4 regions of the Brevibacillus sp. FW301-21C12A genome follow, and region 1 is predicted to be linked to each of the others. Evidence: riboswitches for the same ligand, from Rfam matches in the RefSeq annotation. Region 1 holds a riboswitch; each other region holds the start of a gene.
What was found. Region 1 has a riboswitch for cyclic di-GMP ahead of ggt (gamma-glutamyltransferase). Riboswitches for the same ligand answer to the same signal wherever they lie in the genome.

Region 1 (7,630 bases):
TTGACCACGAACTGATTCGCCACGTGCGCACGCTCGATCAGGAGGTGCAGACGGGGCTGATCGTCTACGGCCGTCCCGTGCTCATGCTGGAGCAGATCGAGGCGGCAGGCGCCAGCATCTTGTCCATGGGCTATCCGTATCTGACGCGGGAGCTGACAGCCGCCGCGATTGAAAAAGGGTTCAAGGTCATAGCCTGGACGCTAGATGAGCCTGCGTACATCCGGGAAGTCATGTCCTGGCATCCCGAGGTGCAAATTTGCACCAACCATCCTGACCGGATGCTGACACTGGGCTAAGCGAGCATGAACAAAAAGCCGTCGGGGAGAATCGGTCCCGACGGCTTTTAAGCATGTTCCCGCTATATTTTGAACCGGCTCACATGAGATTGCAGCTCTTCTGCGATTCTCGCCAGGGAAGCAGCAGAGGAGTTCACTTCCTCCATGGCGGCCAGTTGTTCCTCAGTGGCGGCTGACACGCTCTGGGTTCCGTCTGCCGAGCTTTCAGCGACCTGTTCAATGACGCTGACCAATTCGACGACCTTCTCGGTTCCGGCAGACATTTGTTCGGAATATAGCTTCACTTCCTGGATTTGGCTCGCTACTTGTGCGACTGCATCCTGAATCTGCTCAAACGATTTTCCGGCGTTGTTTACGACCGTCAAGCCAAGCGCGACTTCCTTGGTGCCTTGCTCCATCGACAGCACAGCCTGATTGGATTCCAGTTGAATGGCGGTAATCAGCTCTTTAATCTGCTGCGCCGATTGGGCGGACTGCTCGGCCAATTTGCGTACTTCGTCTGCCACCACCGCGAAACCGCGGCCTTGCTCGCCCGCTCTGGCGGCTTCGATGGCGGCGTTTAGCGCGAGCAGGTTCGTTTGCTCCGCGATCGCCGTGATGACCTGCACGATTTGCCCGATTTCCTGCGAGCTGTTTCCCAGCCGTTTGACGATATCCGCAATGTTGCTGACCGTATTTTCAATGGACTGCATCTGGCTGATGACGACCTGCAGCGCCTCGTTGCCTTCCACGGCGATCCGGGAAGCGCTCATGGCCGATTCGTCCGCGTACTGGGCATTCGCCGCTACTTGCTGCGCCCCTTGTGACACCCCTTGCATGGCGTGCACGCTGTCTTCTACGCTCCTCACCTGTTTTTCCGCGCCGTAGGCCACTTCCTGAATCGTAATCGCAATTTGTTCCGTCGCCTTGCTGGTATGTTCCGCATTCACCGACAGCTCTTCTGCGGAAGAGGCGAGATCGGTAGCTGTGTCGTTGACCTGTTGAATGATCGTGCGCAAGTTGTGCACCATTGTGTTTACCGACTGGGATAGCTGTCCGACCTCATCCTGCGAGCGGATTCGCAGAGGCTGCACGGTGAGTTCGCCTTCGGAAATGCGGTTCGCCACAGAGGCCACATCCACAATCGGACGGGTGATCTGGCGCGAGATCGCATACGCGATGGCGATGACTACAGCAACTACGCCAAAAACGATCAGCATGACGTTGTTGCTGACGGAAGAAACGGCGGCCGTGATAGATTCGACCGGAATGTGCAAGTACAGGCCAAAGTTCGTTTTCGAAATCGGCGAGTATGTGACGACGTATTCCTTGCCTTGGTCGGAGTAGCTGTAGGAGCCTTTCTCGGCTTTGTCCGCTTGCAAAATGTCGACCAAAGGCTGGGGCAGAGCCGATTCCGCAAGCGGCTTTCCGATCAGCTCCTGGTTGGGGTGGTATTGAATCTGGTGCTTGTTGTCCACCAGAATCGGGTAACCGTCGCTGCCGACGTTCAGATTGGCCAGAAACGTCGCGGCGAACTCGTCCACGTTGACAAGCCCGGTCAGGACGCCGAGCGCCTCCTTGTTTTTGCCGGTGACGGGAGCAGCGACGATGATCGAACGGTTGCCCGTTGTTTTGGCGACCAGGACATCGGAGTAGCTCGGTTTGCCCTGCATGCCGTCCTTGAAAAATTGCCGCTCGCCAAGGTCGATCCCGACGCTTTTCGGGAACGTATCGGCGGATACTTTTCCGTCGCTGCCGATAAACGTATTGCCGTCGTACAGCTTCATTTCTTCGGTAAACTTGCGGATGAACTCGTTTTTCGCCGCCGCGTCAGCCGATTGAATATCAGAGGTGCGGGCCAACACCTGAATTTCGGTCATGCGCCGGTCCAAATATTGATCCATCGCCATCGCGGTACTGGAGGTCAGGTCGACATACGACGCTTTTTGCTTGTCGATCAGGATGGATGAAAAGCTGTTCGTAATAAACAGCGAAACGACGGCCAGAGGAATGACTGCAACGGTGAGAAACCAGAGAATCATTTTGTTCCTCAGCTTTTTGAACAAAAACATAGGCTTTTCCACTCCTAAATTCGTGCTTGGCAATTTCTTTCTGTCTTGCGTAGAACGCTGCCTGCCCGAAAGAAATGCACAGTCAGACTGCCGAGAAGACTCAGCAGCCTGACGAGCGATTAATATCCCATTGCCGCGCCTTCCCCGCGAGGGTCAGCGCCGCCAAACTTCACATTCGTTTGCGGATCAATCAAGATCGCGCCGGACTGGCCCATCGCATCGGTGTAGGCTGCTTCCAGCTTTTCGACCGGATGGCCGCGCTTCACCAGCTCGTCCAGAACGTCCTGCGGAATCCGGCTTTCGACTTTCAGGTTGTTGGAGGCAGAGCCCCAGTTGCGGCCGTGCAGCCATCTTGGCGCTTCAATCGCGTCCTGCACGCTGAAGCCGAAGTCGACGATGCGCGTGACGAGCGCCGCCTGCGTTTGCGGCTGGCCTTCGCCGCCTTGTGTTCCGTAGAGCAGGTAAGGCTTGTCTCCTTTAAAGAGCATCGCCGGGTTGATCGTGTGGAAGGTGCGTTTGCCCGGTTCCAGGTGATTGATGTGTTTCGGGTCCAGAGAGAAGTAGCTGCCGCGGTTTTGCAACAGGACGCCCGTGTCTTTCGCGACGATGCCGGAGCCCCAGTCAAAGTAGTGGCTCTGGATGATCGACACGGCATTGCCGTCCTTGTCCACGACGCCAAACCACGTAGTATCGCCTTTTGGATCGAGCGGCTCGACCGCTTTTGCCGCTTGCTTCATGTCAATGCGCGCTGCCAGTTCTTTTCCGTGCTGCTTGGACAACAGCTCGTCCACAGGAATATCCACGAATGCCGGGTCAGTCAGCCATTTGTCACGGTCGGCAAAAGCTTGTTTGGTCGCTTCGACGATCGTGTGGTAGTAATCCGGCGTACCTTCGCCCATGCTCTTGAGGTCAAAGTTGTTCAGCACGTTCAAAATCGAGAGCGAGGCCATGCCCTGGGAGTTGGGCGGCACGTTGTACGCCTTGTAGCCGCGATAGTCTACCGTAATCGGCTCCGCCCAGGTGGAGGTATGCTTCTCGAAGTCTTTCAGCGTGAGCAGCCCGCCGTTTTTTTGCAGGTCGGCGACGATTTTTTGCGCGACTTCGCCTTTGTAAAATCCGTCGGCGCCTTTTTGGGCAATGATTCGCAACGTTTTGGCAAGGTCCTTTTGCTTGAGAATTTCGCCTGCGGCATACGGCTCTCCGTTCGGCTTCAGGAACGTTTTGCGGAAGCCCTCGAAGCGCTGGAGATTTTTCAGCTCGTTGTCAGTCGGGTCTGTTGCGTACTTGGTCCAGTAAACCTGGTTGGGCGAGACGGGATAGCCGTTTTCGGCGTACCCGATCGCAGGCTCCAGCAGCTTGTGCCAAGGCAGCTTGCTGTTGCCCATGCTTTTGTGCGCGTAGTTGTAGGCTTCCCACCAGCCGGAAACAACGCCGGGAACCGTGTTGGCAGACTCATAGCCGCGGGAAGGAATTTTGTCGTAGCCTTTGCTTTTGTAGTATTCGATGGTTGCCTTTTCGCCAGCTCGTCCGCTGCCGTTCAATGCTTTCAGCTCTTTTGTTTTGGCGTTGTAAATGAGCCAGAAGTTATCCCCGCCAATGGTCGTGTAGTGCGGATAGACGACGGCGAGGGTAGAGGCGGCGGTAATCGCGGCGTCTACTGCGTTTCCGCCGTCTTCCAACGTTTTCAGGGCTGCGGCTGTAGCCAGATAGTGAGGTGTTGTGACCATGGCATTTGGCGACATTGATGTTGGACGATTGGCAGCTTGGACCGGAGCGAATGTTGTCAGGCCGATAGCGGCGGTCAATGCGACGGCAGAAAGTTTTTTCCAAAGTGACATCTCATGAAGCCTCCTTGTATTTTGGTGAAAAGGTTCCAACAATCCGACAGCTTTTCGCAGCCTCACCTCCTTGACCGGGACAGACAGAAAATTCCTCATACCTACAAAAATGGACAAAAACAGACAATGAGTGCGCAAAAAAAGACCAATGATATAGGATCATTGGTCTTGTCCTACATCAATATTTCGGTAGCTGGCTGGCATGCCCGCTCGTGCGGAGGTAGCCCCTCTAGCTTTGCGTCGCCGGATTTCCCCGGGTTTGCCGTTTCGATATCAATGAAAAATTAATGCAAATGTTGCAGGTAAAATTTCCTAAACCTGTTTGTCAATAATATAGACGATTTGTCGATTGGGGTAAATAAGGAAATTTCTTTTTATCTAGAAAAAAGGAAGCATCAGGGAAATACGCGTTTTTCACCGACATTCACACACCTCTGTTGGCCGAACTGCTTATGATGATAAAAAGGCACATTTGCCAAGGAGTGAAACAACGACCATGATGCATCCCGATACAGAGCTTCGCTATATCAACGACGAGATCGGGTACGGTGTGTTTGCGACAAAGCTCATTCCCAAAGGCACGATTGTCTGGGTCCAGGATGATCTCGATCAGGTATTAGACCCGGCATTTGTGGAAAAACTGGATCCATTAAGAAAACAGGACGTGCAAAAATATTCGTTCAAAAATCAGTTCGGCAAATACATCTTGTGCTGGGATAAGGCCCGGTTTGTCAACCACAGCTTCCATGCGACCTGTGTGGCGACGATGTACGATCTGGAACTGGCGGCGCGGGACATTTTGCCGGGCGAGGAACTGACCGATGATTACGGAACGCTGAACCTGGATGAACCGTTTGACTGTTTGCCGGAGCCGGGCACGAGCCGTTCAAGGGTGATGCCTGACGACTTGCTGCGCTACTATCGCCAATGGGATGAGATCGCAGCCGCCGCCTTCGAGCGGTTCAATCAGGTTGAACAGCCGCTGCTCCACCTCGTAAGACCTAAGCATTTGCAAACCATTCGCGGCATTACCGAACAGCAGCGGTCGCTCGACTCGATCATTTCGCTGTACTGCCAGCCGCAATCGCGATGGCCAAAAGAGCAGGAGTGGTAGACGCAGCGGGCCGGACAACGGCCCGATTTTGTTGAACTCTGGGAAGAGAATCAGTATTATGGAATGTAAAGGTGAAGTGAAAGGTTGATTTCATTGGAAAACAAGGTAGCGTCATCCAATTTTATCCGCAATATCGTGATTGACGACCTGCAAGCAGGCAAGGTCAAGGAAGTCATTACCCGCTTTCCGCCGGAGCCGAACGGGTATCTTCATATTGGACATGCAAAAGCCATCTGCCTGAATTTTGAACTGGCAAGCGAATTTAATGGCAAGGCTCACCTCCGTTTTGACGATACCAATCCGGTGAAAGAAGACACTGAGTACGTGGAAGCGATCAAAACAGACGTCAAATGGCTTGGCTTTGAATGGGACGGGCTGTTTTTTGCATCGGATTACTTTGAAGAGATGTACAAGCGTGCGGTGCTGTTGATTCAAAAAGGCAAAGCCTACGTGGACGATCTGTCTGCCGAAGAGATGCGCAAGCTGCGCGGAACGTTGACGGAGCCGGGCGTAGACAGTCCGTACCGCAACCGTTCTGTGGAGGAAAACCTCGACCTGTTCGAGCGCATGCGCAACGGAGAGTTCAAGGACGGGGAAAAAGTGCTGCGTGCCAAAATCGACATGTCCTCCCCGAACATCAACATGCGCGATCCGGTTTTGTACCGCATTTCCCATACGACCCACCACAACACGGGAGACAAATGGTGCATTTACCCGATGTACGACTACGCGCACCCGCTGGAGGATGCGATTGAAGGCGTGACCCACTCGCTCTGCTCGCTCGAATTTGAAGACCATCGTCCGCTGTACGACTGGGTCATCAGCGAGTGCGAGATGGAGCACGTTCCGCGCCAGTACGAGTTTGCCCGCCTGAACCTGACCAACACGGTCATGAGCAAGCGCAAGCTGAAACAGCTCGTAGACGAAAACGTCGTCGATGGCTGGGACGATCCGCGCATGCCGACCATTGCAGGCTTCCGCCGTCGCGGCTTTACGCCGGAAGCGATTCGCACGTTTGCCCGTGAAGTCGGGGTAGCGCGCAGCAATAGTACAGTCGACGCGAAAATGCTGGAGCATTTCATCCGCGAGGACTTGAAGCTGAAAGCACCGCGCACGATGGCTGTTTTGAATCCGCTGAAAGTCGTCATCACGAACTATCCGGAAGGCCAGGTCGAGATGCTCGAAGCGGAAATCAACCCGGAAAATCCGGAGATGGGCAATCGTCAAATTCCGTTCTCCCGCGAAATCTACATCGAGCAGGACGACTTCATGGAAAACCCGCCAAGCAAGTATTTCCGCCTGTTCCCGGGAAATGAAGTCCGTCTCAAGCACGCCTACTTCATCAAATGCAACGACGTGGTGAAGGACGCGGATGGCAATGTCATCGAGCTGCACTGCACCTACGACCCGGAGACGAAGAGCGGAAGCGGGTTTACAGGACGCAAGGTAAAAGGGACCATCCACTGGGTAGATGCGAGCCAGGCAGTACCTGCCGAGTTCCGTTTGTACGAGCCGCTGATTCTCGACGATGAGGACACGGAAGGAAGCTTCCTGGACAACATCAACCCGAACTCGCTGGAAGTGTTGAACGGATTCGTCGAGCCGAACATGAAAGACACGAAGGCGCAGGACAAATACCAGTTTTTCCGCCACGGATACTTCAACGTCGATCCGAAGCATACGACGCCGGACAAGCTGGTCTTTAACCGGATCGTTTCGCTGAAAAGCTCGTTCGAACTGCCAAAAGCGTAGTACAGGCGCAGGCTGTGACAAACACAAAAACGCTGTTGCGGCATGGGAAAACCGTGTGCAACAGCGTTTTTTCATCAGGCAAGGCGTGGAACTTTTCTCATTCGCGTGTATAATTATTCGTGTTGCACCAGAGAAGGAGGACAGGCAGTGAATGGGGGAGCAGAGCTTACACGCAGCTTGAAGCTGTGGCATATCGTCGTAATTGGCCTGGGGTACATGGCTCCGATGGCCGTCTTTGACACTTTTGGCATTGTAGCCGAGGAAACCGGTGGACACGTTCCTGCTGCCTACGCAGTGACGCTGCTCGCCATCCTGTTTACCGCCGCGAGCTACGGGAAAATGGTCCGCGCGTTCCCGTCGGCAGGGACCGCGTACACGTACACGCAGCAAACGATCCATCCGTATGCGGGATTTTTGGTCGGATGGGCGTCGCTGCTCGATTATTTGTTTTTGCCCATGATTAACGCCCTGCTGACAGGGGTGTATTTATCGTCCGTCTTCCCCGAGGTGCCGACCAGGTGGTGGATTATCGGATTTATCGCACTGATTACATTATTGAATGTGTTCCGGGTCACCGTG
Region 2 (7,630 bases), on a different contig from region 1:
TGCCGTATGAAATCAAGGAAGGCGACGGTGCGTTCTACGGACCGAAGATCGACTTCCAAATTACCGACGCGCTGAAACGCCGTCACCAATGTGGAACCATCCAGCTCGACTTCCAAATGCCGGAGAAGTTCGACCTGACTTACGTGGGCCAAGACAACGAAAAGCATCGTCCGGTTGTCTTGCACCGTGCGATGTACGGCTCCATGGAGCGTTTCATCGGCATCCTGATCGAGCACTACGCAGGCGCATTCCCTGTCTGGTTGACTCCAATCCAGGCGCGCTTGATGAACATCAGCGAGGTGCACATTCCGTACGCCGAGCAAGTCAAAGAAAAGCTGCAACAAGCTGGCATCCGCGTAGAGCTGGATGCGCGCAACGAAAAAATCGGCTACAAAATCCGTGAAGCGCAAGTGCAAAAAATCCCGTACATGCTGGTTATCGGGGAAAAAGAAGTGACAGACGGCACTCTGTCTGTACGCAGACGCGGAGTAGGCGATGAAGGCGCCATGACCGTTGATGAGTTCGTGGAAAAAATCCGCGCCGAAATCAACGAAATGAAGTAAAGCAAAAAGGGCAGTTCTCACCCGAACGGTGGGAACGGCCCTTTTGTTTTTGGCGAAAACGGTGGCGACAACTGCTACAGCTCATTTTCCAGACGGGCAAGCAGTGTTACGACTTCATGGGACGCCCGTTGAAGCTGCTCGTACGCTTCCTGGGCGCCGGCGAGATCCTCGGCCTGGTATTTTTCCACTGCCTGCTTGGCGTAAAAATGTACTAATTTGTGCGGCTCCTCCAGCTTTTTGAATGTCGGGTTGTTGCGCACAAGCGGCGGCAAGTCGCTGTAGTACCACGTCCCCAGTCGGCAGTGATGGTGCGAGGCCATTTCTGCGGCGACCAGGTTTTCCAAACCAAGGAACATGTTGTAAATTTTCCATTTCCACAGCAAATGATCCGTTTTGGCCACGCGCACGATGTCTTTGTAGCTCAATTTGACATTGATCGTAAAGAACGTCTTGCGGTACTCATCCATTTTCCGGCTCAGTTCGAGAATGATTTGCGCGGTGTCTTTGGCGATTTGCTGCGAATGTGTGCTCAGGTCAAAAATCGTGGAGTTGCGGTGGGCGATATCCGTGACAGAAGAAGCCTGTTCCTCGGTCATGGCGGCAATTTGCGAGGTGGATTGGCTGATTTCCTGCATGGTGGACACAATCTTGTTCAGGGCGACATCGGCGAACTGGGCTTCCCCGACGCTGCGCTCCACCAGCTTGCTCGTGCTGTCCATCTGCTCCGTCACTCGCTTCGAAACTTGTTGCAGCGACTCCATGTTGTCTGTGATCCGGTTGATCTGTTCTTTTGTATGCTCGGCCAGCTTGCGCACCTCAGTGGCTACGACCGCAAAGCCGCGCCCTTGCTCTCCGGCCCGGGCGGCCTCGATACTGGCGTTCAGCGCGAGCAGGTTGGTCTGCTCGGCGATTTCCCGAATGATGCGGATGACGTCCTGTGTCTGATGAATCTCCTGATTGAGCTGGTTTACCCTGCTCATGACCTCGACAAAGACGTGGCCCACCTGGCGGATGTCGCCGAGAGCGGCATTGATGATCTGTTTGCTCTGTTCAGCGGATTGCACCGCTTCGTCTGTCCCTTCTGCGACTTTGACCGCGTGGTTGGCGACTTCCTGAATCGAGGCGCTCATTTCTTCCGTTGCGGCGGTGACGCTGTGGCTTTCCTCGATCTGCTCGTCCATTCCCGAGATAAGCTGCTTCGTCGTGTCGAGCTGGGTCATATGGTTGAGCATGCCGGAGATGCCGAACAAAAACGATTTGAACGTCTCTTCCATATACACTTCCACAATCAGTTGCTGATCGAATGCTGCCAATTTTTGCACAGCGGTGACCATTTTCATCATCTGATGCGGCTGATTGCTCCATTTTTCCATCAAAATCGTGGTCATGATCTGAATCAGCAGATGGTGTGCAGAAATAAAATGATCGGCTGTCAGATGAATGCGGCTGTGAACTTGCCCGATGACAATTCTCGTTTTCACGTACTCATGGTTGACTTCTGCTGTGAGAAACTGCTCCAGGTGGACCTCCAAAGTTTTTTTCAACCGCTCCAGGCTGGAGTTGTCGAGGATGATCTTCTGGAGGTGGGGAACGTTAGTGATCGACTGGTAAAACTTGGATACGATCTCTGCTTTAAAGGGGTAAAGCGTGGTAGCAGCCTCTTTGACGTGCGCCAATGTATCCTGATCCACGCCCAAAAAAGACAGGCGCTCTTTCACGCGTTCGCCCACTTCGGTAATGTCAGTTGCGTGGGAAGCTTTCACATACTCATTCCATGGCTTTGCTTTCTTTGCAAAAAATTGCATGCAGACCTCCGAATTTTACATTTTATTGATTTACTCAAAAATTGAGAAAGAGGGGGCGATTGCCATTGCTGCAGCTTGCCGTTTCTGAGCAGTGGACAAGGCCTTTGTTCTGGGATAAAATAAACCGACCCTACAACGAAAATAGGGTCGGTTGCACTACTCGCTCCCAGCCATTCAAGTGCCCACATACAAACGGCTGATCTTCGCTTTCCTTATTGAAGGGGAATATATAGAGCATAATATATAGTCATATTATCCTATGTTTATACAAAAGGGAATAGTCAAAAAAACGGTTTGCACATTGGCGTGCACCGGGTCATTTTTCCGATTTTCATCGGCTTGCGACCGCTTTTGCAACAGCGAAAAGTGCAGGAACAGGAGCCGTTCGCAGGCGGAATATGGTACGCTAATAAAAAGCCGGAATCGCATGTTGGACATCAATACGAGACAAACTGGAGATAGAGTGGCATGCCAGGCTCAGCCAGGAAAAGGAGGGTGACCACCAGTGCTAGAGCAGATGCAAGTACGTGACACACGAAAGCGTCCTCTCCGTGATCTGCGCATTTCCGTGACAGACAAATGCAATTTTCGTTGCCGGTACTGTATGCCGGCTGAAATTTTCGGGCCGGAGTTTGAATTTTTGCCGCAGCACAAACTGCTGTCATTTGAAGAAATTACCCGCTTGACCCAAATATTCACAGCGCTCGGCGTGCGGAAAATCCGGATTACGGGCGGAGAACCGCTCGTGCGCAGGGATTTGCCTGAATTAATACGAATGATTCGAAAAATAGAGGACGTTCACGATATCGCCATGACGACCAATGGCTCGCTGCTCGCCCGCCATGCCCAGGCTTTGAAGGAAGCCGGGCTTGATCGCGTCACCGTCAGCCTCGACAGCCTGGACAACGAGCGGTTTGGCATGTTAAACGGCAGAGGCTATCCGGTGGATGCCGTGCTCGACGGGATTCGCGCGGCGGCGGAAGCGGGACTCGGGGTGAAAATCAACATGGTCGTCCAGCGCGGTGTCAACGACCAGGACATTTTGCCGATGGCCCGTTATTTCCGCGAGCAAGGCCATACGCTGCGCTTCATTGAGTTCATGGACGTAGGCAACAGCAACGGCTGGAAGCTCGATCAGGTCGTGCCTTCCAGCGAAATCGTCCGGATGATCGACGCAGAAATGCCGCTCGTCCCGGTCGAGGCGAACTACTTCGGCGAGGTCGCTTCGCGCTACCGCTACGAGGGGAGCGATCAGGAGATTGGGCTGATCTCGTCGGTGACACAAGCCTTTTGCTCTACCTGTACGCGGGCGCGGCTGTCGGCAGAGGGGAAAATGTACAACTGCCTGTTCGCCTCCGCCGGCTATGACTTGCGCGAGCCGCTGCGCAGCGGGCGAAGCGACGAAGAAATCCAGGAGCAGATTCGCGCGATCTGGGAAAAGCGCGACGAGCGCTATTCGGAAGAACGGCTGGACGAAACGCCGGGGCTGCAAAAGCGTCCGAAGGTGGAAATGTCCCACATCGGAGGATAAAAAGCGATAAGCCTTGACAAAGACAACTCTACCTTGTATTATAAGTTGCGTGTATAAACACTTCATACTTCGAGAACAAGCAGAGGCGCCCAGCTTCTCACCTGGGTCGACGTCCGACACGACTGTTGACAGGTAACTCTTATGCAAAGATCCTTGGATCTGATGAAATTGCTTAGGTGAGATATGTGCGGGCGCAGATGCGTTCGCACATTTTTGTTCCTTCTCGAAATTGACGGAGGTGGCAAGTATTAGCAAGGATCAAATGTTAATCAACGAAGCGATCCGTGCCCGTGAAGTCCGTTTGATCGGCGCTGACGGGAGCCAATTGGGAGTCGTACCCTTCAGGGAAGCGTTGCGCATTGCCCAGGAAGCCGAACTGGATCTGGTAAACGTTGCTCCGACAGCCAAACCGCCTGTATGCCGTATCATGGACTACGGAAAGTTCAAGTACGAGCAGGCGAAAAAGGAGAAAGAAGCACGGAAAAACCAGAAGATCATCGAGCTGAAAGAAGTGCGTTTTTCTTCTAACATCGAAGAACACGATTTTCAAACCAAGCTTCGCAACGTCCGCAAGTTCTTGGAGGATCACCACAAGGTGAAGTGTACGATCCGTTTCCGTGGACGTGAAATCACCCACTCCGAAATCGGGCTTGGCGTTATGGAGCGTGTAGCTGCTCAGTGTGAAGATCTCGCTACGCCTGAGCGTAAACCGAAGATCGAGGGCCGCAGCATGATTATGATTCTGGCTCCGAAAGCGGAAAAGTAAGATAGTAGTTTAGACAGGAGGACTTTTCAGATGCCTAAAATGAAAACCAACAAGGCTGCTGCAAAACGTTTCAAAAAGACTGGAAGCGGCCAATTGAAGCGCGACCGCGCATTTGGTAACCACATGTTCGCCAACAAAACGACTAAGCAAAAGCGCCACCTGCGCAAAGCTGCACTCGTTTCCAAAGGCGATCAAAAACGCATGGAGCAAATGCTCACTTACCTGTAAGTTTTCGCATCATTACACACATTACGCAGCATGAGCTCCCTAAGCGCCTAGCAGTAGGCCGCCATGCTGGAAAGACCAGGAGGAGTTTAGTATGCCAAGAGTAAAAGGTGGCATTGTTACACGCCGTCGTCATAAGAAAATCCTGAAGCTGGCGAAAGGATACTTCGGTTCCAAACATCGCCTGTTTAAATCCGCTAATGCGCAAGTAATGAAATCCCTGCTTTATGCATACCGCGACCGTCGTCAAAAGAAACGCGACTTCCGCAAACTGTGGATCACCCGTATCAACGCGCAAGCTCGCCTGAACGGTCTGTCCTACAGCCGTCTGATGCACGGCCTGAAAGTGGCTGGCATCGAAGTGAACCGCAAAATGCTGGCTGACCTGGCTGTGAACGACAAAGCTGCGTTCAACGAACTGGCAGCAGTTGCAAAAGGCAAACTGAACGCGTAAGCACATACGCAAAAAGCAAAGCCGATCTTTCCTGGTGGGGAAGGTCGGCTTTTTTTGCTTGTCGGAGAGGCTCTCCCCTATGAATGAACATCCGAAAAGCGCAAGGGCAGCAAGGAAACGCCATCGTTTTTTTAAAGAAAATGGACAACGGGCGTAGAGGCGGCTCCGTCTCAGGTTGGAGCAAAAAACAATCTCCCGTCCGTGTCGAGAGGATGGCTCCCTGCCGTACAATAAAAAGCGTCAAAGGAAAACATTGGATAGGAGAGAGTAGAGATGAAAAAACAAAAGTGGATGGTAATGATGGGTGCAACTGCGGTGATCTGTTCGGCGCTGTTCGTTCCGGGAGCGTTCGCCAAAGAAAAGGATGATGCCTACGTAGCACCCGTCGTCTTCATCACAGGAGCACCGGCGGCACAAAATGTAGACCAGGCGAATCTCAACACGATTCCGACAGGCAGTTCGTTTATTTTCCCGGCAGCAAACAGTGACTCTGACAAAAAATAAGAGGGAGCAATCCGCGAGGAGCGATCGGGCTACAGGTCTGGTCGCTCTTTTCGATTCTTTCGGTGCCGTCGCGGCAGTTTTGTCAGCAGGACGAATCGCCACTTCCTGCCTCCCGACATATGATGGTGGGGGAATCCTAGCAGGAAAGGAGTTTCGCTGATGAACAATCGCCAGAGGATGGCGGACGAAGAGCTGCAAGTGTGGGCGTACCGGATGGAAGCCAAATCCCCGCAGGATGTGCTTGTTCTGGCGGTGGAACACTTCGCAGGCAACCTCGTCCTCGCCTCAAGCTTCGGTGCCGAGGATGTCGTGCTGATCGACATGCTGCACAAACTGGCCCCGACGATACCTGTTTTTTATCTCGATACGAACAAACATTTTCCCGAGACGTACGAGACGCGCGACAAGCTGGAGGAGCGGTACCAGACGAAATTTATCCAGGTGCTGCCCCAGATGACTCTGGCTGAGCAGGAGAAGAGCCACGGAGACAAATTGTGGGAGACAGACCCGAATCTGTGCTGCCAAATCCGCAAAGTAGAGCCTTTGACACGGGTGCTGTCCGGCTACGACGCCTGGATTACCGGCATTCGCCGCGATCAGGCGCCTACCCGCGCCAATGCGAAAAAAGTGGAATGGGACGATAAATTCAAGCTGGTGAAGTTCAACCCGCTCGCGGACTGGACGATGGACCAGGTGTGGGCATATATACACGCGAACGATGTCCCCTACAACCCTTTGCACGACCGCAATTATCCAAGTATTGGCTGCAGTGTTTGCACCCGGCCTGTCCAGTCAGGGCAGGACCCGCGCGCGGGCCGCTGGGCCGGCTTTGACAAGACCGAATGCGGCCTGCACAAGTAAGGGAACAAAAGGGAGGACACGCTATGCATACGATCTCGCCACACGGTGGGACGCTGATTGAACGGCTGGAAAGTCAGCCGGAAGCGATAACCAGAGCCGCTGGCAAAAAAGCAATCGTGGTCGATCAATGGACGTTGTCTGACATAGACTGCCTCGCCATTGGCGCCTTTTCCCCGCTGACAGGCTTTCTTTGCGAGGACGACTACCATTCCGTCGTGGAGCGGATGCGGCTCGCAGACGGGACGGTTTGGCCGCTGCCCGTGACGCTGGCAGTCGATGCGGCCGAGCACGCGGACATCGAGCCGGGGGATGCGGTATGGCTGCGCGGCGAAGATGGCGAAGACTACGCCATACTCCAGGTGCAAAGCCTCTACCAGCCCGATAAAGCCCGGGAGGCAAGACAAGTGTTTCGGACAGCGGACCGGGCGCATCCGGGAGTGAAAAAGCTGATGGAAAAACCGGGGCTGTACGTGGGCGGTCCGGTGCATGTGCTCAAGCGGCCGCAGCCCGAGCGGTTTGCCGAATATTATTTGACGCCGCGCGAGACGAGAGAGCTTTTTTCCCAAAACGGCTGGAAGAGCGTCGTCGGCTTCCAGACGCGCAATCCCGTCCACCGGGCGCACGAATATATCCAAAAGGCGGCAATGGAAATCGTCGACGGGCTTTTTCTCAACCCGCTGATGGGGGAAACCAAGTCAGATGACATCCCCGCGCAAGTGCGGATGAAAAGCTACCTCGCCCTGCTGGAAAACTACTACCCGAAAGAGCGCGTGCTGCTCGCGGCCTTCCCGGCGGCGATGCGCTACGCAGGTCCGAGAGAAGCGGTATTCCACGCGCTCGTCCGCAAAAACTACGGCTGCACGCACTTCATCGTAGGCCGCGATCACGCGGGCGTGGGCGATTACTACGGGACATACGACG
Region 3 (7,630 bases), on a different contig from region 1:
CTACCTGCACAGCCAGCTCGCGAGTCGGCGTCAGGACAACCCCTTGAATGTTGCCGTTGTTTTCATCGAGGCGTTCCACCAGCGGAATCCCGAATGCAGCCGTTTTCCCTGTACCTGTTTGCGCCTGTCCGATCAAGTCCCGGCCTTGCAGAGCAACAGGAACGGTTTGCTCCTGAATCGCAGTCGCCTCTTCGAATCCCATATTGCCAAGCGCTCTTACAACAGAATGATGCAAACCAAAATCATAAAATGTAGTCAATGAACGTCAGTCTCCTTTTACTTTACCTTCTTCTATAAAATCCTCACTAAAAAAGGGCACTATTCCTTACAGCCGGAACATGCCCTTTTATCTCCGATTGTACATAAGCACCCCACAAAGAACATAGCTGTAATCGTACCATGCATCCTGTAAAATTGCAAACGGCATTTGTGCCCATTTTCCTCTAGTCTCAACAGATTGGCGCAGAAACATACCTCCGTTAACTGCAAAAACAAAAGCAGCCCTGCCCGGATCATCCAGACAGGACTGCTTTCTTCCGTCATCGCGCTTTCATACCCGGCACCGCGATTATTTTACCCATTTATGGAACAGCTCGTCGAATTTCCCTTGCAGCTTCATTTCGTCCATCCAGACATCGAGATAGCTGGCGAAAATAAAGTCGCCGCGCGGAATCATGTACGCTTTTTCGCTGCGGGTAAACGGCTTGTCCGTCAGAGCCGCGTACAGGCGGGAATCGGCTTTGGAATACACCATGGCTTCGATCGTGTCGGTAATCATCACATCGTATGTGCCGTTGGCGACAAGGCCAGGGATGTCCAGGTTGTTTTGCACGACAGTAACGGTAGCGTTTTTAAAATGGTCGCGCACGAACTGTTCGTTGGTACCGCCCGGATTCACGCCGATGCGCACTTCTTTTTTATTGATGTCTTCCAGGCTTTTGTACTTGTCCTTGTCCTGCACGCGAATCAGCGGAGCTTTTCCGAACTCGATGTACGGATCGCCCATGTGCGCTTTTTTCTGGCGATCGGTGTTGCGGGTCACGCCGCCGACCGCGATGTCAAATTTGTTCGCCAGCAGATCGTCCATCAGCGTCGGCCAGGAGGTTTGCACGAAGCGCGCTTCTACTCCAAGGCTTTTCGCAAACTCTTTCATCGCGTCGATGTCGTAGCCTTCAAATTCGTTCGTTTTCGGGTTCAAATATGTGAACGGCTTGTAGTCGCCCGGTGTGCCCACGAGAATGTATCCCCGTGCGATAATCTCGTCGAGGCGGGACTCAAACTGTTTGTTTTCCTGTTTTTTGATCGCTTCCACTGCTGCGGTCTGCCCGGTTTGCGCGCCTGTAGTAGCAGCAAACGCTCCGGTTCCAGTCATCAGCATCGTTGCAGCGAGTGCGCTCGCCATCATTCTTTTTGTCCACTTTTTCATTAGTTTCTTCTCCTCCCGATTGTCGATCAGTCTGTCTCATGCCCATCTGCTGTTTCGAGCTGTCTCATCCCTTACATGGCATCCCCCCTTTAACCAGGGACGGGCTTTAGCCTTACAAGGTCTTACAAGGTGAACTTGCCTACGCCCTGCTGCAACTCCTCCGTGACCGTGTTCAACTGCTCGACCGAACGGGCAATGTCCTGAATGGCTTGCAACTGTTCGGCCGTGGCCTCCACGACCTTCTGCGCGTCTTCCGAGGCAAGCTTGGCAATGTTGTACATTTCGTCGACCGAGGCGCTCACCTGCTCAGAGCCTGCAGACATTTCCTCCGATGCCGCCGACACCTCCAAAATATGGGCGGCAACATTGCGCGACGATTCCAAAATATGCGCGAAAATATCCCGCACCTCTTCGATCATCGAAATGCCTTCCTGCGCCTCGCGATTGCCGGTGTTCATCACTTCTACCGCGTGGCGGGTATCCTGCTGGATTTCCCCGATCAGCGCCGCGATTTTCGCAGCCGACTCCTCGGATTGATGCGCCAGATTTTTCACTTCTCCCGCCACGACGGCAAAGCCGCGGCCGTGCTCGCCAGCCCGCGCTGCCTCAATCGACGCGTTGAGCGCAAGCAGGTTGATTTGCGAGGTTAACTGGCTGATCGTATCGAGAATCCCTTCGATCTCCTTGGATCGGCTGTTCAAGCGCTCAATGGCTTCAGCCGCTCTGGTCGTGCCCTCTCCGATGCTGCCCATTTGCCGGACGGCCTGCTCGACGACTGCTGCGCCTTGCTCGGCCTGATCCGATGCCTCGCGCGCCGCTTCGGACACATGCGCGGATGTCTCTGCAATTTTCACAATCCCCGCCGCCATGTCATTCATGGACAAGGCGACGTCCTTGGAGCTGGTAGCCTGTGCCTCGGCCCCGCTGGCAATCTGGTTGATTGACGTCCCGATCCGGTTTACGTTTTCGGTCGCGTGTTCAATTCCTGCCGACACTTCATGCGTAAAGCGCAGCACCTGCTCCGACGATTGCGACACGCCTTCGATCAAGCCTTTCAAGTGCGAGACGGTCTGGTTGAAGTCGCGGGAAAGCACTGCGATCTCATCTTTTCCGGCCACCGTGACCGTCTCTGTGAGATTGCCCTGGGCGACGACATTGACGGCCTGGTTCAGACGCTGGATCGGTCGAACCAAACGAACCGACAGCCAGTACACGAAGACGATGCCCACCGCCAGAACGACCAAGGAAATAGCCAGTAGCTTGATCGACAGTTCGTTGACCGGAGCGTGCAGGTCTTTGGCCGGAGCAGTGATGAACACTCCCCAGTTCAATCTGGTCGAAGCGTAGGAGGCGAATTGCGCCGCTTGTCCCTCTTCGTATTGAATGATTCCGCGACCGCCTTGTGCCGTTGCTTCAAAGGCGGTTTTCAACTCAGGAATATTGCTGTCGAGCACCGACTGCTTCAAAATGACTTCGCTGTTCGGATGCCAAATATACGTTCCTTTTTTGCTCACCAAAAAGGCATAGCCACTATGTCCGAACTTCTCCTCGGAAACCGTCTTCTGAATCTCGTTGATCGGAATGGTCGAACCGACATAGCCGTATTGACGATTGTCCTTCATCAGCGGAACGATGATCGTCACGATGTAGTTGCCTGTCCGCTGCGACACGACCGGCTCGGAAACGATGATTTTCCCCTCGCCTCGTCCTGCCTCCTGAAAATGCGGACGATCAGACGGGTTCGTCTCCTCGCCCTTGAAGTTGATGACTTTTTTGCCGCTCAGGTCATAGGAAAAGAAAAACGTCTCAAACTCGGGGTTTTTCTTCTGCGCCTCCTGAATCAGCTTCAAGTCATGGTCGAAATTGTTGTCGGCGGAAATCATCTCTCCGATCGTTTCAACAATTCCGATTTTTTCTTGGAAAAAGCTGTCGATTCTGATGGAAAGATTGCTGGCCGTAAGTTCCGCTTCTTTGTCCAGGCTGGACGACAGCAACTGCGACGAGCTGTAGTAGCTGGCACCGCAGACCGTACCCAAGCTGACAATCAAGAGCAGGCACATGACGACGATTAGCTTTTTCTTCAAACTGGATTCCATCTCACGCTGTACCTCCTATCTTTTTTTGGCAACAAAAAAGACTGCCACCCGGACAGCCTTCTTACGTGTACGGCATGGCAACCCGGCTATCGTAGCAGCAGAAGATGCGCTCTGCTTGCCTTAGACCCGTGGCTTTGCGTCCCTGCCTTTCAACAGGTTTGCCTTTGTCATTTTTTGTCGTTTTATCTGTATAAAAATACTATAGCACAACATCGGAAAAATGTGGGTTAACTTTAAAATAATGGATTGGATTTTTTTCCACACAAAATCTTTACCCAAATTGTTTGACAAGTAAACTACTTTCTACGAAATAATTGCGAAAAAATCGCAAAAAGGCTGACACCTAGTTGTTGGTGTCAGCCTGTCGTCCACTTTTGACTTCTTCGTTTAGCTCAGCCCTTCCACGTGGCCGTGCTCATCCACATACAGCGATTCGGCCGCAGGTTTCTTCGGGAGTCCCGGCATCGTCACCAGGCTTCCGGTCAAGGCGACGATGAAGCCTGCTCCTGCCGAAATCCGCACTTCGCTCACCTGAATGGTAAAACCGACAGGGGCGCCAAGCTGATCGGCCCGATCTGTAAAGGAGTACGGCGTCTTCGCCATGCACACAGGCAGATGGGACAGCCCCATTTCCTCTACCTTCTGGATCGTTTTTGTCGCCAGCGGCGAAAAGACTACCCCGGAGCCGCGGTAAATTTCTTTGACCACCGTCTCAATCTTTTCCTTCACGCCGAGGTCTTCTTCGTACAAAAAGCGGAATTGCCCAGGGCGCTCTGCCGCGCGCGTCACTTTTTCCGCCAGTTCGATTGCGCCTTCTCCGCCTTCTGCCCACGCCTTGGACAGCGCCGCCTCGGCACCTGCCTCCTGGCACAGCGCCATGACTGCGTCGATCTCCGCTTGTGTATCAGTGGCAAAATGGTTGATCGCTACAACCGCCGGCACGCCGAACTTCTGCAAGTTTTCCAGATGGCGACGCACGTTGGCGAAGCCTTTTTCCAATGCGGCGAGGTTTTCTTCGGCCAAATCCGGCACTTTGATTCCGGCGTTGTACTTCAAGGAACTCACGGTAATGACCACGACTGCTGCCGATGGCGTCAGCCCGGCTTTTCTGCACTTGATGTCAAAAAACTTCTCCGCGCCCAGGTCAGCGCCGAAGCCCGCTTCCGTTACGACGTAGTCGGCCAGCTTCAAGGCTGTCTTCGTGCCGATCACGCTGCTGCATCCGTGCGCGATATTCGCAAACGGACCGCCGTGGACGATGACTGGCGTGCCCTCAATCGTTTGCACGAGGTTTGGCTTGATCGCTTCCTTGAGCAGTACGCACATCGCCTCGACCGCATTGATTTCTTCCGCCCGGACTGGCTTGTCTTCAAAATCGTAGCCGATGATGATGTGGTTCAGCCGCTCGCGCAAGTCGGCGAGGTTCTCGCTCAGGCACAAAATCGCCATGATTTCCGATGCGGTCGTAATCATGAAGCCGTCTTCGCGCGTCATGCCGTTGCCGTCTCCCAGCCCGACCACGATATTTCTGAGCGCGCGGTCGTTCATGTCCATCGCCCGTTTCCAGACGATTTTTTTCGGATTGATGCCCCGCGGATTGCCGTGGAAAATATGGTTGTCGATCATCGCCGCAAGCAAATTGTGCGCCGCGGTAATGGCGTGAATGTCGCCAGTAAAATGCAGATTGATTTCATCCGCAGGGAGGATTTGCGCCTTGCCGCTTCCGGTAGCCCCTCCTTTTATCCCCATGCACGGGCCAAGGGATGGCTCGCGGAGCGCTGCAATCGTCCTTTTTCCAAGCAGATTGAGCGACTGCGACAAACCAATCGTGGTCAGTGTCTTGCCTGCTCCTGCCGGATTGGGATTCATCGCGGTAACGAGAATCAGCTTGCCATCAGGTCGGTCTTTTATTTTATCCCACAGCTCATCAGAGATTTTTGCCTTATACTTTCCGTAAAGCTCCAGATCCTGTTCATCGATACCTGCTGCCTTGGCAATCTCAACAATCGACTTCATACCTGCCTCCCTGCCTTGCGAAATGTTTATTTACCAATCTTCTACATTCCACATTGCAGTTTGTTCTCCTTTCCGGCGCTCCACTTTTCGCAAAAAGAAAACCTGCATTCTGTTGCGCATTCAGAATGCAGGCTGTCATTATTTGTCGAATATTTTTCCCGGGTTCAAAATGCCGTTCGGATCGAGGACTTGCTTCATCGACCGCATCACGTCCAGCGCCGCTCCGTGCTCCTTGCGCTGGTATTTGACCTTGCCGACTCCGACGCCGTGCTCTCCGGTGCACGTCCCGCCTCTGCCGAGCGCGTACTCTACCAGATGCGCATTCAGCGCCTCGGCGCGCGCCATTTCCTCGGGATCATGGACGTCTATCATCACAATCGCGTGGTAGTTTCCGTCGCCCACATGCCCTAGTACGGCTCCGTCCAGACCCGAGCGGTCAATAGCCTGTCGGGCGTCGACCACTGCTCCGGCCAGTTCGGAAAACGGCACGCATACGTCTGTCACCATCATCTTTTTCCCTGGCGACTTATGCACGAAGGCGTAGGCCAGATTGTGGCGGGCATCCCAGAGCACAGCCCGCGCCTTGGAATCGGTCTCGAACAAAAACTGCGTGCAGCCATGCTCGGTCGCGATCGTCTGGGCAAACTCGATGTCGTGCGCCAAGCTCTGCTCGCTGCCGTGAAACTCGATAAAAAGCGTCGGGTTTTCCGGGTAGCTCGTCTCTTTGTACAAATTCACCTGGCGAATGGAGCGCTCGTCAACCAGTTCGATCCGCGCCACCTGAATCCCGGCTCCGAGAATATCGACGACAGTATCTACCGCGTCCTGAACTGTCGGGAAGCTGGCCCGCGCTGCCATCGTCACCTCCGGAATCCCGTACACGCGCAGCGTCAGCTCGGTGAACACGCCCAATGTCCCTTCCGAGCCGACGAACATTCCGGTCAGGTGATACCCGGACGAAGACTTGGCTGTCATGCTGCCCGTATGGATGATACGGCCATCGGCCAGCACCACTTCCAGATCGCGAACCTGATCGCGCATCACTCCGTAGCGTACCGAGGTCGTTCCGCTCGCATTGGTGGCCGCCATGCCGCCCAGCGTCGCGTCAGCCCCAGGGTCCACGGAAAAAAACAAGCCGTGCTTTTTCAGCTCGCGATTTAGCTGGGTGCGCGTCACGCCTGGCTGCACCCGCACGAGAAAATCTTGCGGCCGCACCTCCAGCACCTGGTTCATCAGCGAAAAGTCCATGCTGATGCCACCCGCGTACGGAATCGCGTGCCCTTCCAGGCTGGTCCCCAGTCCAAACGGCGTCACCGCAATCCGCTTTTCATTGGCCAGCTTCAGGATTGCGCTGACCTCTGCCGCCGTCTGCGGAAACACGACTACGTCCGGCAAATGCGGCGTGTGATACGATTCGTCATGGCTGTGGTGCACAAGAACGGTCGGGTTGGTCGTCACCCTGTCTTCTCCTAGCAGACTCACTAATTGCTGTTGATAGTCCACGCATACTCTCTCCTTCGCTACTTGCTCAGATTGACGAGAAACAGGCTGATTTCCGGAATGTACGTAATCAGCATCAAATCTACACACAACAGGATCAGAAACGGAATGGCTGCCTTCTCAATTTCTGTATTCGACAGCTTGGCAATATTTCCCGCTACCAACAGATTAATTCCGACCGGAGGAGTCAACATGCCAATGGCCGAGTTGACGACCATGATAACGCCGAACAGGACGGGATCAATCCCCAGTGTGTGAATGATCGGCAACAGAATCGGGGTCAGGAGAATGATGGTCACTGCCGTCTCCATGAACGTACCGAGAATCAGGAGCAGTATATTGATAATCAACAGCGTAATGATCGTGCTATCCGTAATCCCCAGCATGAACTGCGCGATCTCCTGGGGAATGTTTTCTCTCGTCATCAAAAACCCGAACGCGTTGGCGGTCGCAATAATCAGCATGATGACAGCCGTCATGCTGGCTGCGCTGTTGAAAATTTCGCCCAGGTCCCGCCACTTGATCTCCCGGTAAACGAACAGGCCGACGACAAGCCCGTACACGACCGCCACGACCGCAGCTTCCGTCGATG
Region 4 (7,630 bases), on a different contig from region 1:
TGCCGCTTTCATTGGTCGCTTCTTTGGTCGATTCTACGTATTCGTGCATTTCGGTCACGGAGCGGGTCATGTCCTCTACCTGGAGGTTGGTCGTGCCCATCTCGCGGCGCAACTCGTTGGTGTTGTCGGTCTGGATCGAGAAGGAGCGCATGATCTCCTGAAGGGCAGCCACTGTCTCCACCGCGCGGACGTTGACGCCATCTGTAACCTTGTTCAAATTCTCCTGATATTCCTGGACGGAGTTGAGCGATTCGTTGATCTGGTCCAAAATGCGCTGCAGCGACTCTTTGGAGGCGATCGCTTGCTGCTTTTGCTCCTCGCTTTCCCGCTGCAGCTTGTTGTTGAAAACTGCGTGCATCATGCTTGTCGCCGATACGAAGCAGAAGGCCAGCAAGTAGTACATCAAATGAACAGGATCGGACGTGTAGAAAATCGCTTCGCCGTTCGTCAGGAAATAGTAGGTGACGATCCCCATGGCTGCGATGATGGTCAAGATGTTAATCAGTTTGTCCTGATAAATGCCCATGACCGCGACGAAGAACATGATCGTCATGATGTTGACCAGCCAAGGATCGAGTCCCACGATGACGAACATGAAAATGCCGATGACAGCGAAGTTGAAAAACTTCATGAAGGGAGCCATCTTGTCCCGCCAGGCTGGCCGGTTGGAAAGGTAGGCAAAAGGTGCGAGCACCCCGTACAAAATCCCCAGCACGGTTAAAACGAAGGAGAACGGAACCCCCATGATGAGGTTCACGATCTGGACGATGGTAATGATGCTCGCAAAAACAATGACCACCCAGTTATTTCTTCTTTGTAAGAGTTCCATGTCAGCTAACCTCAACTTTTATTTGTTTGCAAAGCTCTTGATACCAGGCAAATTCGGGCTTGTCCTTGTTCAAATAGGCTTCTTGCAGGTGGAAGACGGTCGGAATGGCATTCGCCCCTTTGTAGAAGACCATCTCTTTCACTTGCGTCGCTCTGACGTTGTATTTACGGTTAATCAACTGAAAAAAAGCCGGATCTGCCAAACCGACTGCATGCGTATATCCGTGTTTTTCTGCATAATCGATCATGAGGGCAACTCCCCATCGTCCCAGCTTTCCGCGGAACTTGGGCAAGACAGCGAAACTGTCCACTTCGACAACTTTCATATCGCTCGTCAAAACATCCTGAAACAAATTTTGCAGATAAGCAGAAGATTTTTCATGTGGTGTAAATTCAAAAGTCCCGCCTGGTTCGTCCTCATCCGACAACAAAAGATAGACGTCGGAACCATCTTTGGCGTATTCCATCTCGAAGCCCATTGAGGTCCAGACACTTTCCTTGATTTGATGGAAAAGTGCCAAAGATTGTGCTGAATCAACCAGTTTGTACATAATACTCCACTCCATTTTTCTCTCTCTTTGTTTTTTCATGTACAAGTCTAGTGTTGATCGATAAAATGGCGCCTCCTTTCTTCCATGTGAGCATAAAAAAGGCCATTCCCCATGCGGAAACAGCCCAAAGTCACCATCATCTTCCTGCTATGCTCATGATGTATGGCAACCCGGCTGTCATGGTCAAAGACTTTAGACCCGTGGTTTTGCGTCGCCACCTTTCGATGACTTTGCCTTTGTCATTCATTTGCGAAAAATGTATAGAAGTGTCGAATTATGCAAAATATAATCCAAGAGAAACAAACTTGTCAAGTTTTGGTAGGGTAAAGTAACCGATTGTTCATAAATAGTCGGCTCCAAATTGGTAGTTTGGACAGAGAAAGATGCGAGGAAAAACAGAGAAAAGATAGGAACATAGTCAGGTTGTGCCGGGACTTTTGCCAATGGCCGACTCAGCTACTCGCGCCTGATGCGTAACAAAAATTTACCATCCGTCCGATAACTAGAAAGAACAGGAGGGATGCGAAAATGAGTCAGGCCAAAACGATTGAGTTTCACTTTTCCGGTGGCGAGCTGGTTAAGATCGAGACAACCGAGCCGGAAGAAATCATCCAAATGGTCGCCAACCAAAAGGATGGGTGGCTGCAATACGATGACATCGTGATTAATGTAAGAAACGTTTCTTACATTAAAGTGCGCGATCTCGCTTAGGCTGCTTGCTTGCCAAAAAGGCCCTCGTTCACGGAGGGTTTTTTTTATTTTCGCTTGTGCCGGGAAAAGCACATTGACAAAGGAACGAACCTGAACCTATAGTGAGTATAAAACTAACTACTAAGAGGTCGGGATGGAAGACATATACAAGGAATTGCAAAAGCTCGGATTTTCCCAGTACGAGTGCAAGGCTTACATCAGTCTGCTCAAGCACTCTCCGATCACCGGATACGAAATCAGCAAACGCTCTGGCGTGCCGCGCTCCATGATTTACGAAGTCGTGGGCAAGCTCGTTGACAAAGGGGCTGTTTACACCGTGCCTTCCGAGCCTGTCACGTATGCGCCGCTGCCAGCAAGAGAGCTGGTCCGCAGGCTGCGCGGGCAGTTCGAAGCGTCCTTCGACTATTTGGAAAAAAACTTGTCGGCCTTAGAGTCCGAGCAAGAGATCGACGTCATTCGGCGAATTAGCGGTGACGAGCTGGTGCTCATGGAAATGAGGCAAATGATCGAGCAGGCTGGCGAGGAAGTGTGGCTGTCGATCTGGGAGCCTCAGGTGCCTTTTATCCAGGAGGCGGTGGACAGACGAACCGAAGAAGGGATTTCCGTCTTTACCGTTTTGTTTGGACAGCAAGAGACGCGCGTAGGGACGACGTATCACCATGACTATATGGCGCCTGATGTGGCCGAGGAACGGATGGGCGGGCATCTTACAATCGTCGCGCGTGATCTGGAGGAAGTGCTGATCGCCAACTTCACGCCAAATACGGCTGCCTGGGCGGTCAAGACGAAGGATCCGGCGCTCGTTCTGGTCGCTGTCGAGTACATTCGCCACGATATTATGTTTGCGGAAGTGACAAAGGTGCTCGGCCCGGATAAGGTCGAAGCGCTCTGGCGCAGCAAGCCGGACTTGTACCAGGTGGTCACCGGGAAGAGATTCAAGTAAGCGGAGCGAAGCAGGAGGCAAGCGCGCAAGCCGGAGTGAAATAAAGAGAGAGTGAGGGAGAAGCAGTGGGGCGAGAACAACTGCAAGTAGAAGCATTGTCGAACGCGGGTGAGCAGGGAAGCTTCATGCAGGGGGTCAAGGATTGCATTCCAACCTTGCTCGGGTATTTGAGCATCGGGTTTGCGGCAGGTGTGCTGGAAAAGACCGCTGGGCTGAGCATCATGGAAATTGCCTTGATGAGCATTTTGCTGTACGCAGGCTCGGCGCAGTTTATTGCTGCGGGCATGATTGCCGCAGGAAGCTCGGCGATGGGAATTATCATTACGATTTTGTTTGTGAATTTGCGGCATATTTTGCTAAGCGCGGCTCTGTCGCCCTACTTCCGCCATCTGACGGCGTTTCGGAACATGCTCGTCGGTTCGCTTCTGACAGACGAGACGTTCGGGGTTGCGATCAACGAGGCGGCGAAGCGCAAGCAGATCGACGAAAAATGGATGCACGGTTTGAATGTGACGGCTTACCTGAACTGGATTGCGGCCAATTTGGCGGGAGCCTATTTCGGACAGTGGATCGCCAATCCCGAGCAGTTGGGCCTTGATTTCGCTCTGCCGGCGATGTTTATCGGCTTGCTGGTGCTGGCGATGATGAGCCGCAAGCAAATCCGGCTCGATATCGTCGTCGCCATCAGCGCAGTCGTCATTGCTGTAGGCGTGTCTGTCTTGTATCCGGGCAACCTTGGCGTCATCGTAGCTACGCTGTGCGCATCGACAATCGGGATGGTGATCGAAAGATGGAAGTGAGATGGGATATCTTCCTCATTATTGTAGGCAGTGCGCTGGTCACGTTTTTGCCGCGGGTGCTGCCCTTGATGGTGCTGTCGCGCATGGAGCTTCCCGCGTGGGGCGTCCGCTGGCTGCATTACGTGCCGATCGCGGTCATGGCTGCACTGGTCGGGCAGGAGCTGTTTTTGCAGGAGGGAAAGTTGTCGCTACTAGCCAATGTCGAACTATTGGCGGCGATTCCGACGTTTCTGGTTGCGATCGTGACCCGCAGCCTGCTGGGCACGGTTGTCGTCGGGATGGTTTCGATCATGATCTTGCGCTACCTTTTCCCGCTCTTGTAGCAGGGAGAAAGCAGCCGGGAAATGGGTAAACTAGGAAAAAAGGGAGGCGGACGCGAATGACCGTGGAAGAAGTCATGCAACAGTTGGAAGCGTTGGGCACGGAGCAGACGAAGAAGACGTTCATGCGCCATGGCGCCAGGGAGCCGTTTTTTGGCGTGCGAATCGGCGACATGAAAAAGCTGGTGAAGGCAGTCAAGCGCGATCAAAAGCTGGTGCAAGCGTTGTACGAGACGGGCAATCACGACGCGATGTATTTGGCGGGCCTGGCGATCGACCCGCAGACGGTGACGAAGGAACAACTGCAAAGCTGGGTCAGGCAGGCGTACTGGTACATGCTGGCCGAGTACACGGTTGCGGGTGTTGCCGCCGAAAGCTCGTTCGCCCTGGAGCTGGCACGGGAGTGGATCGAAGCGGAGGAGGAGATGATTGCAGCTTGCGGCTGGAGCACGTACGCCAACTACTTGTCGATCACGCCTGACGAGCAGCTCGACCTGGCGGAAATCAGCGCCTTGCTTGCGCGGGTGAAGCAGACGATCCATCAGGAAAGAAACCGGGTACGCTATGTCATGAACCAGTTTGTCATCGCGGTTGGCGCGTCTGTCACGGAACTGCATGCGGAAGCGGTGCAGACAGCGGAAGCGATCGGAAAAGTCCAGGTGGATGTAGGCCAGACGGCGTGCAAGGTCCCGTTGGCGACGGAGTCTATCAAAAAAATCGAAGAGCGCGGCAAGATCGGCCAAAAAAGAAAGACGTGCATCTGCTGATCGGCTGCAGGACGAAAGCGCCTGCAAGCCCGTCTCGCGCGCGAACAGGCAAAACGCTGGGGAATCCGGCGTTTTTTGTTTAGGAATGCTTTTCCTGTGCGCTTTTCTTTGCTAAAGTCTCGACTCTTTTTGGATGATGTGCTATCATGATACCTTGTTAACGTATTACCACTTTATCAGAGTAAAAACAAATAGAGACTAGCCGAACTAGGGGGAGAATCACGATGAAAAAATTTGCTTTGCTGTCACTGCTTTTCGGAGCTGTCTTTTCACTGGTAGTGGGCTGCTCCAGCGAGAAAACAGGCGCTGACGCCAATAAACTGATTATCGGAATCGACGACAAATTTGCGCCAATGGGCTTCCGCGATGAGAAAAACGAGCTGGTCGGCTTCGATATCGACTACGCTCGCGCCGCTGGCGAAAAGATGGGCAAGCAGGTCGAGTTTCAGCCTATCGACTGGGGTTCCAAAGAATCTGAATTGAACAGCGGCCGGATTGATCTGATCTGGAACGGATACACGATTACGGATGAGCGCAAACAAAAAGTGCTGTTCACGAAACCGTACTTGAAAAACGCGCAGGTCGTCGTGACGCTGGCCAATTCCGATATGACGAAGCTCGCGGATTTGTCTGGCAAAGTTGTCGGGCTGCAAAAGCTGTCCTCTGCCGCTGACGCTCTGAATGCAAGCGAGCTGAAAAACCAGGTGAAGACGATCACGGAGTTCCCGGACAACGTACTGGCTTTGAGCGACCTGAAAATCGGCCGCGTCGATGCCGTGGTCATCGACCAGGTCGTGGCGGATTACTACATGACCAAAGATCAGGGAACGTTCAAATTGTTGGACGAATCGTTGTCTCCTGAAGAGTACGGCGTAGGGGTGAAAAAAGGCAACGAAGCGCTGCTGAACGAGCTGCAAAAGGCGCTCGACGCGCTCAATCAAGATGGAACCGCCGCGAAAATCTCGGAAAAATGGTTTGGCGAGGATCGCGTATTGAAATAATGAAAGAAACGATGGCTTCGCCAGGAAGATGGGCGAAGCCACGCTTATGTCACGACGAAAAAACAAGGTCAGGCTCCTGCCAGGAAAGCCAAAGCCTGCCTAATCCACATAGGAGCATGAAATATGAGCGCAGACTACATCCTTTCGATTACAAAACCGATGCTGGAAGGAGCGCAGATGACGATCCTGCTGTTTTTGATCGCCATCGTGCTCTCGATCCCGTTGGGCTTTCTCATTACGTTAATGGCAAAAAGCAGCGTAAAGCCGCTGGCGTGGCTGGCACACACGTACGTGTACGTGATGCGCGGGACACCGCTGCTTTTGCAACTGCTGTTTATTTGCTTCGGGCTGCCGCTATTGCCCGGTATTGGCGAATATTTGGTGATGGATCGCTTTGTCGCTGCCTGCGTAGGCTTTGTGTTGAACTACGCGGCCTACTTTGCGGAAATTTTCCGGGGCGGGCTGTTGTCCATCGACAAAGGCCAGTACGAGGCGGCACAAGTGCTCGGCTTTAGCAAATGGCAGACGACGACCAAAATCATTTTGCCGCAAATGTTTCGCGTAGCGCTGCCCGCCGTGTCGAACGAATCGATCACGCTTGTGAAGGATACGGCGCTGCTCTATGCGGTCGCAGTGCCTGAGCTGTTGCATTACGCGCAAACGGCTGTGAACCGGGACTTTACGATCGTTCCCTTTTTTATCGCGGGCGTCATCTATTTGCTGATGACCCTCTTGTTGACTCTGTTCTTTAAATGGCTGGAAAAAAGATTTAAATTCGAATAAAGGACTGGCGTGAAATGGCGATCATTCAAGTAAGCAATCTGAAAAAATCGTTTGGCGAGCTGGAAGTTTTGAAAGATGTCTCGTTTGAGATTCAAAAGAACGATGTGGTCGCAGTGATTGGCCCGTCCGGTTCGGGAAAAAGCACGATGCTGCGCAGCCTGGTCTATCTGGAGCAGGTAAATGGCGGGAGCATCCGTGTCGCGGATGACTTTCTGGTGAAAGACGGCGTCTACAGCTCCAGCCAGCAGATCAAGCGGATCACGGGGAAGATGGGGATGGTGTTCCAGCACTTCAACTTGTTTCCGCATCTGACCGTGCGCGAAAATCTGGAGATTGCGCCGCAGGTGGTCAAGGGGGAGCCGGAAAACGTCATTCGCGCGCGAAGCGGGGAGTTGCTGGAGAAGGTCGGGCTATCAGACAAGGCAAACGTCTATCCCGCCAAGCTGTCAGGCGGCCAAAAGCAGCGCGTGGCGATTGCCAGAGCGCTCATGATGAACCCGGACATTTTGCTGTTCGACGAACCGACGTCTGCGCTCGATCCCGAACTGACGGGCGAAGTGCTCCAGGTCATCAAACAGCTTGCCTCCGAGCATATGACGATGATGGTGGTCACGCATGAGATGGGCTTTGCAAGAGAAGTAGCGAGCCGGATTATGTTTATGGATAATGGAGAATTTGTCGAGTCGGGAACGCCGGAAGAGCTGTTTACGAATGCGCAGCACGAGCGGACGCGCGCCTTTTTGCAGCGGGCGTTGAAATAACAAAGCAGCCCTCTGGAGGCTCCCGGAGGGCTGTTGCGTGCCCGGCCCACGGCTTGAATTACATGACCTGGTAGTGCAAATAGCGTTGGCTAATAAACGAGTGAAAATGCTCACTGAACGAATCGGCATTCAGGAAGGCGTTGTAGGCATAAGGGGAGACTTTGC

Region 2: another riboswitch for cyclic di-GMP. It lies ahead of AC3WQH_RS05820 (methyl-accepting chemotaxis protein); the one in region 1 lies ahead of ggt (gamma-glutamyltransferase).
Region 3: another riboswitch for cyclic di-GMP. It lies ahead of AC3WQH_RS09500 (methyl-accepting chemotaxis protein); the one in region 1 lies ahead of ggt (gamma-glutamyltransferase).
Region 4: another riboswitch for cyclic di-GMP. It lies ahead of AC3WQH_RS07190 (GNAT family N-acetyltransferase); the one in region 1 lies ahead of ggt (gamma-glutamyltransferase).

What each region holds. Positions count from the first base shown of each region.
Region 1 covers NZ_JBYTBG010000005.1:31,083-38,712, forward strand. Annotated here, with positions in the region: gene AC3WQH_RS05085 (glycerophosphodiester phosphodiesterase) at 1-296, shown strand, start outside; gene AC3WQH_RS05090 (methyl-accepting chemotaxis protein) at 359-2,347, opposite strand; gene ggt (gamma-glutamyltransferase) at 2,467-4,185, opposite strand; cyclic di-GMP riboswitch class I at 4,371-4,459, opposite strand; gene AC3WQH_RS05100 (SET domain-containing protein) at 4,682-5,299, shown strand; gene AC3WQH_RS05105 (glutamine--tRNA ligase/YqeY domain fusion protein) at 5,384-7,051, shown strand; gene AC3WQH_RS05110 (APC family permease) at 7,199-7,630, shown strand, end outside.
Region 2 covers NZ_JBYTBG010000006.1:14,523-22,152, forward strand. Annotated here, with positions in the region: gene thrS (threonine--tRNA ligase) at 1-563, shown strand, start outside; gene AC3WQH_RS05820 (methyl-accepting chemotaxis protein) at 638-2,368, opposite strand; cyclic di-GMP riboswitch class II at 2,505-2,588, opposite strand; gene moaA (GTP 3',8-cyclase MoaA) at 2,886-3,899, shown strand; gene infC (translation initiation factor IF-3) at 4,162-4,665, shown strand; gene rpmI (50S ribosomal protein L35) at 4,696-4,893, shown strand; gene rplT (50S ribosomal protein L20) at 4,985-5,344, shown strand; gene AC3WQH_RS05845 (hypothetical protein) at 5,618-5,848, shown strand; gene AC3WQH_RS05850 (phosphoadenylyl-sulfate reductase) at 6,008-6,709, shown strand; gene sat (sulfate adenylyltransferase) at 6,733-7,630, shown strand, end outside.
Region 3 covers NZ_JBYTBG010000011.1:29,794-37,423, forward strand. Annotated here, with positions in the region: gene cshA (degradosome RNA helicase CshA) at 1-259, opposite strand, end outside; gene AC3WQH_RS09495 (transporter substrate-binding domain-containing protein) at 569-1,426, opposite strand; gene AC3WQH_RS09500 (methyl-accepting chemotaxis protein) at 1,549-3,522, opposite strand; cyclic di-GMP riboswitch class I at 3,596-3,695, opposite strand; gene AC3WQH_RS09505 (formate--tetrahydrofolate ligase) at 3,910-5,562, opposite strand; gene AC3WQH_RS09510 (FAD-binding oxidoreductase) at 5,677-7,041, opposite strand; gene AC3WQH_RS09515 (TRAP transporter large permease) at 7,059-7,630, opposite strand, start outside.
Region 4 covers NZ_JBYTBG010000007.1:103,565-111,194, reverse strand. Annotated here, with positions in the region: gene AC3WQH_RS07195 (methyl-accepting chemotaxis protein) at 1-829, opposite strand, end outside; gene AC3WQH_RS07190 (GNAT family N-acetyltransferase) at 831-1,379, opposite strand; cyclic di-GMP riboswitch class I at 1,541-1,624, opposite strand; gene AC3WQH_RS07185 (hypothetical protein) at 1,908-2,090, shown strand; gene AC3WQH_RS07180 (TrmB family transcriptional regulator) at 2,224-3,033, shown strand; gene AC3WQH_RS07175 (AzlC family ABC transporter permease) at 3,159-3,833, shown strand; gene AC3WQH_RS07170 (AzlD domain-containing protein) at 3,824-4,156, shown strand; gene AC3WQH_RS07165 (DNA alkylation repair protein) at 4,213-4,920, shown strand; gene AC3WQH_RS07160 (amino acid ABC transporter substrate-binding protein) at 5,145-5,921, shown strand; gene AC3WQH_RS07155 (amino acid ABC transporter permease) at 6,045-6,704, shown strand; gene AC3WQH_RS07150 (amino acid ABC transporter ATP-binding protein) at 6,719-7,465, shown strand; gene AC3WQH_RS07145 (KTSC domain-containing protein) at 7,524-7,630, opposite strand, start outside.